2 regions of the Agromyces sp. NPDC055658 genome follow, and region 1 is predicted to be linked to the other one. Evidence: predicted binding sites of a transcription regulator. Region 1 holds the regulator's gene; the other holds the start of a gene.
The links. The regulator LexA, encoded in region 1, represses DNA repair genes until DNA is damaged. The targets are predictions, from matches to a motif close to TCGAACANNTGTTCGA.

Region 1 (3,488 bases):
CGAAGCCCTCCGGCTCACCGGTGTGCACGAGGAACGGCCGCCCCGAGATGTCGACGACCGCCTGCGCGAGCGCCTCGTCGAGCGGCACGAGCGCGTCGCCGTAGCGCGAGATGCCGCGCTTGTCGCCGAGCGCCTCGCGGATCGCCTGCCCCAGCACGATGCCGGTGTCTTCGACGGTGTGATGCACGTCGATGTGAAGGTCTCCCGACGCGCGCACGGTGAGGTCGGTGAGCGAGTGCTTCGCGAACGCGGTGAGCAGGTGGTCGTAGAACGGCACGCCGGTCTCGATGTCGCTCGAGCCCGAGCCGTCGAGGTCGATCGACAGGTCGATGCTCGATTCGCTCGTCTCGCGCTGCACGCGCGCGGTGCGCGATCGGGGCTGGGCGGTCATGACTCGATCCTATTCTCGGTGGTGCCACCGGCCGCGCCGCTCGTCGCGACGGCCGCCGGCGCGAACACGGCGACCGCCTCGAGGAAGGCGGTGGTCTCGGCCTCGGTGCCCGCAGTCACGCGCAGGTGCCCGGGGATGCCGAGCTCCCTGATGAGGATGCCTCGCGCGAGCAGCCCCTCGAACACGGCGTGCGGGTCGTCGACCCCGCCGAACAGCACGAAGTTCGATCCGCTGCGGTGCGGGGCGAAGCCGAGTCGCGCGAGCTCGGTCGTGATTCGCTCGCGCTGGCGGCGGATGTCGTCGACCATCGCCAGCATCTCGTCGGCATGGGCGAGCGCGCCGAGCGCGGCGGCCTGGGTGAGCGCGGAGAGGTGGTACGGCAGGCGCACGAGCCGCAGGGCATCGATCGTGGCGGGGTCGCCGGCGAGGTAGCCGACGCGGGCGCCCGCGAACGCGAACGCCTTGCTCATCGTGCGGGAGACCACGAGCCGCGGCCGCCCCTCGAGCAGCGTGAGCGCACTCGGGGCACCGGGGTCGGCGAACTCGAAGTACGCCTCGTCGACGACGACGATGCCCCGTGCCGCGTCGGCGACGGCACGCACCGTGTCGAGCGACAGCGGCGTGCCCGTGGGATTGTTCGGTGCGCAGAGGAAGACGAGGTCGGGGTCGTGCTCGCGAACGGCGGCGACCGCCGTCTCGGCACTGAGCTCGAAGTCGTCGTCGCGGTCGGCGGCGATCCAGCGGGTGCCCGTGCCCGAGGCGAGCAGCGCGTACATGGAGTACGTCGGCGCGAATCCGAGCACCGAGCGGCCGGGCCCGCCGAACGCCTGCAGCACCTGCTGCAGCACCTCGTTCGAGCCGTTGGCGGCCCAGATCTGCTCGGGTGCGAGCCCGTGGCCGAGGTAGCCGGCGAGCGCCTCTCGCAGCTCGGTGAACTCGCGATCGGGGTATCGGTTCAACCGGAGGATCGCGGCGGCGACTCGGGCGACGATGTCGTGCGCCACGTCCTCGGGGATGGCATGCGTGTTCTCGTTGACGTTGAGGGCGACGGGCACCGCCTTCTGCGGCGCACCGTACGGGTCGCGACCACGGAGGTCGTCGCGGATGGGGAGGTCGTCGAGACTCGTCACCGAACCAGCCTAGCCACGCGACCCGTGACGCCCCGGCGTGCGACCTCGTATGACCGCCTACTCCGAAGCGGGGACCGCGAGGCGCTGGCCCGGCTCGATCGTCGCACCGTCGAGCCCGTTGAGCCGGACGATCTCGGCGATCGTGTCGCGCGGGTCGGCCGACGGGTCGATCGCCTCGGCGATCTCCCAGAGCGAGCCCCCGGCACCCACCGTGACGTACTGCAGCGAATCGCCCCCGGCCAGGTCGGCGGCCGCACCGCCGGCGTTCAGCACGGCTGCGAGCGCCCAGAGGACGATCGGCAGTGCGGCGAGGGTCGTGAAGACAGCGCGCCCGCGACGGGTCAGCCGGAGGCGGGTGCGCGGTGCAGCCTCCGCACCGCCGTCGACACGGCCTGCGCGGGGCACCGGAACACCGGAACGGTACTCGTTCGTCACGATCGCTGCGCTCATGTCACCCTCCTGCGTGGGATCGCATCCGGCCCTCGGCCGGGAGGGCCGGATGCGAATCTCTGTTCCGAATATATCTTCGAACATCTTCGACTGCAAGCATCGGACTGCGGGTTTCTCGGGGAGCGATCTCGCGACACACTCGAACGAATGTTTGCCGCTCCCGCCGCATGTGGATACAGTTTCGAATGTCTGGGAACAGTCGATCAGACACCACCGACATCCGATCGCGAAGGCGGTCGCAACGAGGGGCGGAACCGTGAAGAGCGACAACGACGTGCGCGAGACCGGCAGGGCACGCCGCCGCAAGAGCCTGAGCGCGAAGCAGATCGCGATCCTCGAGGTCGTGCAGCGTTCGGTGGCGACACGCGGCTACCCGCCGAGCATGCGCGAGATCGGTGACGCCGTCGGCCTCGCATCGCTGTCGAGCGTCACGCACCAGCTCAACCAGCTCGAACTCGCCGGCTACCTGCGGCGCGATCCGAACCGCCCCCGCGCGCTCGAGGTGCTCATCGAGCTGCCGGGCCTCGACGAGCGACCTCCGTCGGCGGGCGATCCCGCGCCGGTCGGCGACGCGGCGATGGTCCCCCTCGTCGGCCGCATCGCGGCCGGCGTGCCGATCACGGCCGAGCAGCAGATCGACGAGGTGTTCCCGCTCCCCCGCCAGCTCGTCGGCAAGGGCGAGCTCTTCATCCTCAAGGTCGTCGGCGACTCGATGATCGACGCGGCCATCTGCGACGGCGACTGGGTGGTCGTGCGCTCGCAGCGCACCGCCGAGAACGGCGAGATCGTGGCCGCCATGCTCGACGGCGAGGCGACCGTCAAGGTGTTCCGCCAGCGCGACGGCCACACCTGGCTGCTGCCGCGCAACACCGCGTTCGAGCCGATCCTCGGCGACCAGGCCGAGGTCCTCGGCAAGGTCGTCGCCGTGCTGCGCGCGGTCTGAGCCCGCGGCCGCGCCGGCGGCGCGCGATCTGAGCCCGCGGCCGCGCCGGCGGCGCGCGATCGGCGAGGCCGGGGACGTCGGGTGACGTGCGCCCGGAGGACGCTATGCGCTCGTCGCGCCTGCGGCGATCGCGCCCGCAGGCTGCGCCACCGAACGGAGCCAGCCGATCACCGCGTCCATGAACCCAGCATGATCGTCGCGGAAGACCGTGTGACCCGTGCCCGGCACCGTCGCGACGGTCATGCCCCGTCGGCGCAGGTCGGCCGCGACGCGCTCGGTGATGAGCAGGCTCTTCTCGGCGAGCAGCACGAGCGTCGGGGCGACGAGTCGGGCCGGCGGCACCAGCGGCCTGGTGTCGGCGAAGCCCAGCACGGTCCGCTTGTCCCAGTCGCGGAGGGTCGCCAGTTCGATGTCGACGTCGACCGCGCTCCACTTCGGGTTCATCCGCACGAGCGCGCCGCGCCGCGGCCTCGGGGCGATCGCGAAGAAGGCCTTGTACGCCAGGCCGCGCAGACCCGTCGGAAAGGCGAACGCGGGATCGACGTAGATCGCCGCCCGCGGCGCGAGCCGGTCG
Region 2 (3,488 bases), on a different contig from region 1:
CTGGAGATGATGGAGCAGATCGGGTTCTGCTCGGGCATCGAGAACTACTCGCGGCACATCGACGGGCGCGCGCCCGGCGAAGCGCCGCACTGCCTGCTCGACTACTTCGCCGACGACTTCCTCGTCGTGATCGACGAGTCGCACGTGACGGTGCCGCAGATCGGTGCCATGTACGAGGGCGACTCGTCGCGCAAGCGCACCCTCGTCGAGCACGGGTTCCGGCTGCCGAGCGCCCTCGACAACCGCCCCCTCAAGTGGGACGAGTTCAAGGCGCGCGTCGGCCAGACCGTGTACCTCTCCGCGACGCCGGGCCGATACGAGATGGGCATCGCCGACGGCGTCGTCGAGCAGATCATCCGGCCGACCGGCCTCGTCGATCCGCAGATCGTCGTGAAGCCGTCGAAGGGGCAGATCGACGACCTGCTCGAAGAGATCCGCAAGCGTGCCGAGCGCGACGAGCGGGTCCTCGTCACCACCCTCACGAAGAAGATGGCCGAAGAGCTCACCGACTTCCTCACCGAGGCCGGGGTCAGGGTGCGCTACCTGCACTCCGACGTCGACACGCTCCGGCGGGTCGAACTGCTCACCGAGCTTCGCGCAGGCGTCTACGACGTGCTCGTCGGCATCAACCTGCTGCGCGAGGGTCTCGACCTCCCCGAGGTGTCGCTCGTCGCGATCCTCGACGCCGACAAAGAGGGGTTCCTCCGGTCGTCGACCTCGCTCATCCAGACGATCGGGCGCGCCGCGCGCAACGTCTCGGGCGAGGTGCACATGTACGCCGACGTGCTCACCGACTCGATGAAGCAGGCGATCGACGAGACGACGCGTCGGCGCGACCGGCAGCTCGAGTACAACCGCGTCAACGGCATCGATCCCCAGCCACTGCGCAAGCGCATCGCCGACATCACCGAGGTGCTCGCGCGCGAAGAGGCCGACACCGCTGCGCTGCTCGCGGGCCGCGACGGCCGTAAGAAGTCGCCGGTGCCGAACCTCCGTACCGAAGGCATCGCCGCCGAGGGCGCGAACGACCTCGAAGAGCTCATCCGCGACCTCAACGACCAGATGCTCGAGGCGGCCGGCGAGCTCAAGTTCGAACTCGCCGCGCGACTGCGCGACGAGGTGTCCGAGCTCAAGCGCGAGCTCCGGCAGATGGAGAAGGCGGGGCACCTGGGCTGACGGGTACGGCGGGCGCGCTGCAGTCTCGACGGGGGCGCCCGCCGGTCCGATTCGAACATCTGTTCGCCGACAGCGCATCGGTCGAGGCATCCGTGTCGGTGGGTCTCTCTAGACTCGAAGGGTGCCAGTTTCACGTCTCGATGCCCATTCGCGCCTGAGTGTCCGCGGTGCCCGCGTGCACAACCTGCACAACGTCGACGTCGAGATCCCGCGCGACGCGATGGTCGTGTTCACAGGCCTCTCGGGTTCGGGCAAGTCGTCGCTCGCGTTCGACACGATCTTCGCCGAGGGGCAACGACGCTACGTCGAGTCGCTGTCGGCATACGCCCGGCAGTTCCTCGGGCAGGTCGACCGGCCCGACGTCGACTTCATCGAGGGCCTGAGCCCCGCCGTGTCGATCGACCAGAAGTCGACGAACCGCAACCCCCGCTCGACGGTCGGCACGATCACCGAGATCTACGACTACATGCGACTGCTGTGGGCGCGCATCGGCGTGCCGCACTGCCCGGTCTGCGGCGAGAAGATCCAGCGGCAGACGGTGCAGCAGATCGCCGACCGGCTGATGGAGCTCGAGGAGGGCACCCGGTTCCAGGTGCTGAGCCCCGTGGTGTCGAAGAAGAAGGGCGAGTTCGTCGACCTCTTCCGCGAACTGGCGGCGCAGGGCTATTCGCGTGCCGTCGTCGACGGCGAACTCATCCGCCTCGACGAGCCGCCGAAGCTCAAGAAGCAGATCAAGCACGACATCTCCGTCGTCGTCGACCGGCTCGTCGCCGGGCCCGACGTGCTGGGCCGGCTCACCGACTCGCTCGAGACGGCGCTCCGGCTCACCGACGGCCTGGTGCAGGTCAACTTCATCGACGAGTCGGGTCCCGACGTCTGGCACACCTTCTCCGAGAAGCTCTCGTGCCCGAACCAGCACCCGATCCAGCTCACCGAGATCGAGCCGCGCACCTTCTCGTTCAACGCGCCGTTCGGCGCCTGTCCCGAGTGCTCCGGCCTCGGCACGCGCATGTCGGTCGACGAAGAGCTGCTGCTCGGCGACCCGGCCCTCTCGATCACCGACGGCGTCATCCTCCCGTGGACCTCGCAGGGCAAGAGCCTCTACAACTACTACGAGAAGCTGCTCGACGGGCTCGCCCGCGACCTCGGCTTCTCCCTCGACACGCCGTGGGCCGAGCTCCCCGACGAGGCACGGCAGGCGGTCCTGCGCGGGCAGAACTTCGAGGTCAAGGTGCGCTGGCGCAACCGGTACGGCCGTGAGATGAGCTACACCTCGGGCTTCGAGGGCGTCGTGCCGTACATCGAGCGGCAGTACCTCCAGGCCGAGACCGACGTGCAGCGGGCGCGGTGGGCCGAGTACCTGCGCGAGGTGCCCTGCCCCGTGTGCGACGGCAAGCGGCTGAAGCCCGAGGTGCTGTCCGTGCTGATCCACGATCACAGCATCGCCGACGTCGGCCTGCTGAGCCTCACCGATGCGCGCGCATTCATGGACCGCCTCGAGCTCACCGATCGCGAGCAGGCCATCGGCGCCCAGGTGCTGCGCGAGATCAAGGTCCGCCTCGACTTCCTCATCCGGGTCGGCCTCAGCTACCTCGACCTCGCGCGCGCCGCCGGCACCCTCTCCGGCGGCGAGGCGCAGCGCATCCGCCTCGCCACGCAGATCGGCTCGGGCCTCACGGGCGTGCTGTACGTGCTCGACGAGCCGAGCATCGGCCTGCACCAGCGCGACAACCGGCGTCTCATCGACACCCTCGTCGCGTTGCGCGACCTGGGCAACACGCTCATCGTCGTCGAACACGACGAAGACACCATTCGCACGGCCGACTGGATCGTCGACATCGGCCCCGGGGCCGGTGTCAACGGCGGTACCGTCGTGCACTCCGGCAGCTACGACGACCTGCTGAAGAACACGCGCTCGCTCACTGGCGACTACCTGTCCGGCCGCAAAGAGATCGCGACCCCGGCGCGACGCCGGCCGATCGACCGCGACCGCATGATCTCGGTGCAGGGCGCCGCGGCGAACAACCTCCGCGGCATCGACGTCGAGTTCCCGCTCGGAACGTTCACGGCGGTGACCGGCGTGAGCGGCTCGGGCAAGTCGTCGCTCGTCAACGACATCCTCTACCGCGTTCTCGCGAACAAGCTCAACGGCGCACGCAAGGTCCCGGGCAAGCACCGCCGGGTGACCGGCCTCGAGCAGCTCGACAAGGTCGTGCACGTCGACCAGGCGCCGATCGGGCGCACACCGCGATCGAACCCCGCGACCTACACGGGCGTGTTCGACCGCATCCGCACGCTCTTCTCCGAGACGA

Region 2: a site for LexA is predicted at 1,228-1,243, ahead of uvrA (excinuclease ABC subunit UvrA). Genes of this name have one in related genera too.

The regions. Positions count from the first base shown of each region.
Region 1 covers NZ_JBSHHD010000033.1:14,292-17,779, forward strand. The annotation lists gene hisB (imidazoleglycerol-phosphate dehydratase HisB) at 1-391, opposite strand, end outside; gene ACWGPE_RS14850 (histidinol-phosphate transaminase) at 388-1,521, opposite strand; gene ACWGPE_RS14855 (LysM peptidoglycan-binding domain-containing protein) at 1,579-1,971, opposite strand; gene lexA (transcriptional repressor LexA) at 2,228-2,914, shown strand; partial or broken gene ACWGPE_RS14865 (alpha/beta fold hydrolase) at 3,017-3,488, opposite strand, start outside.
Region 2 covers NZ_JBSHHD010000023.1:9,374-12,861, forward strand. The annotation lists gene uvrB (excinuclease ABC subunit UvrB) at 1-1,176, shown strand, start outside; gene uvrA (excinuclease ABC subunit UvrA) at 1,298-3,488, shown strand, end outside.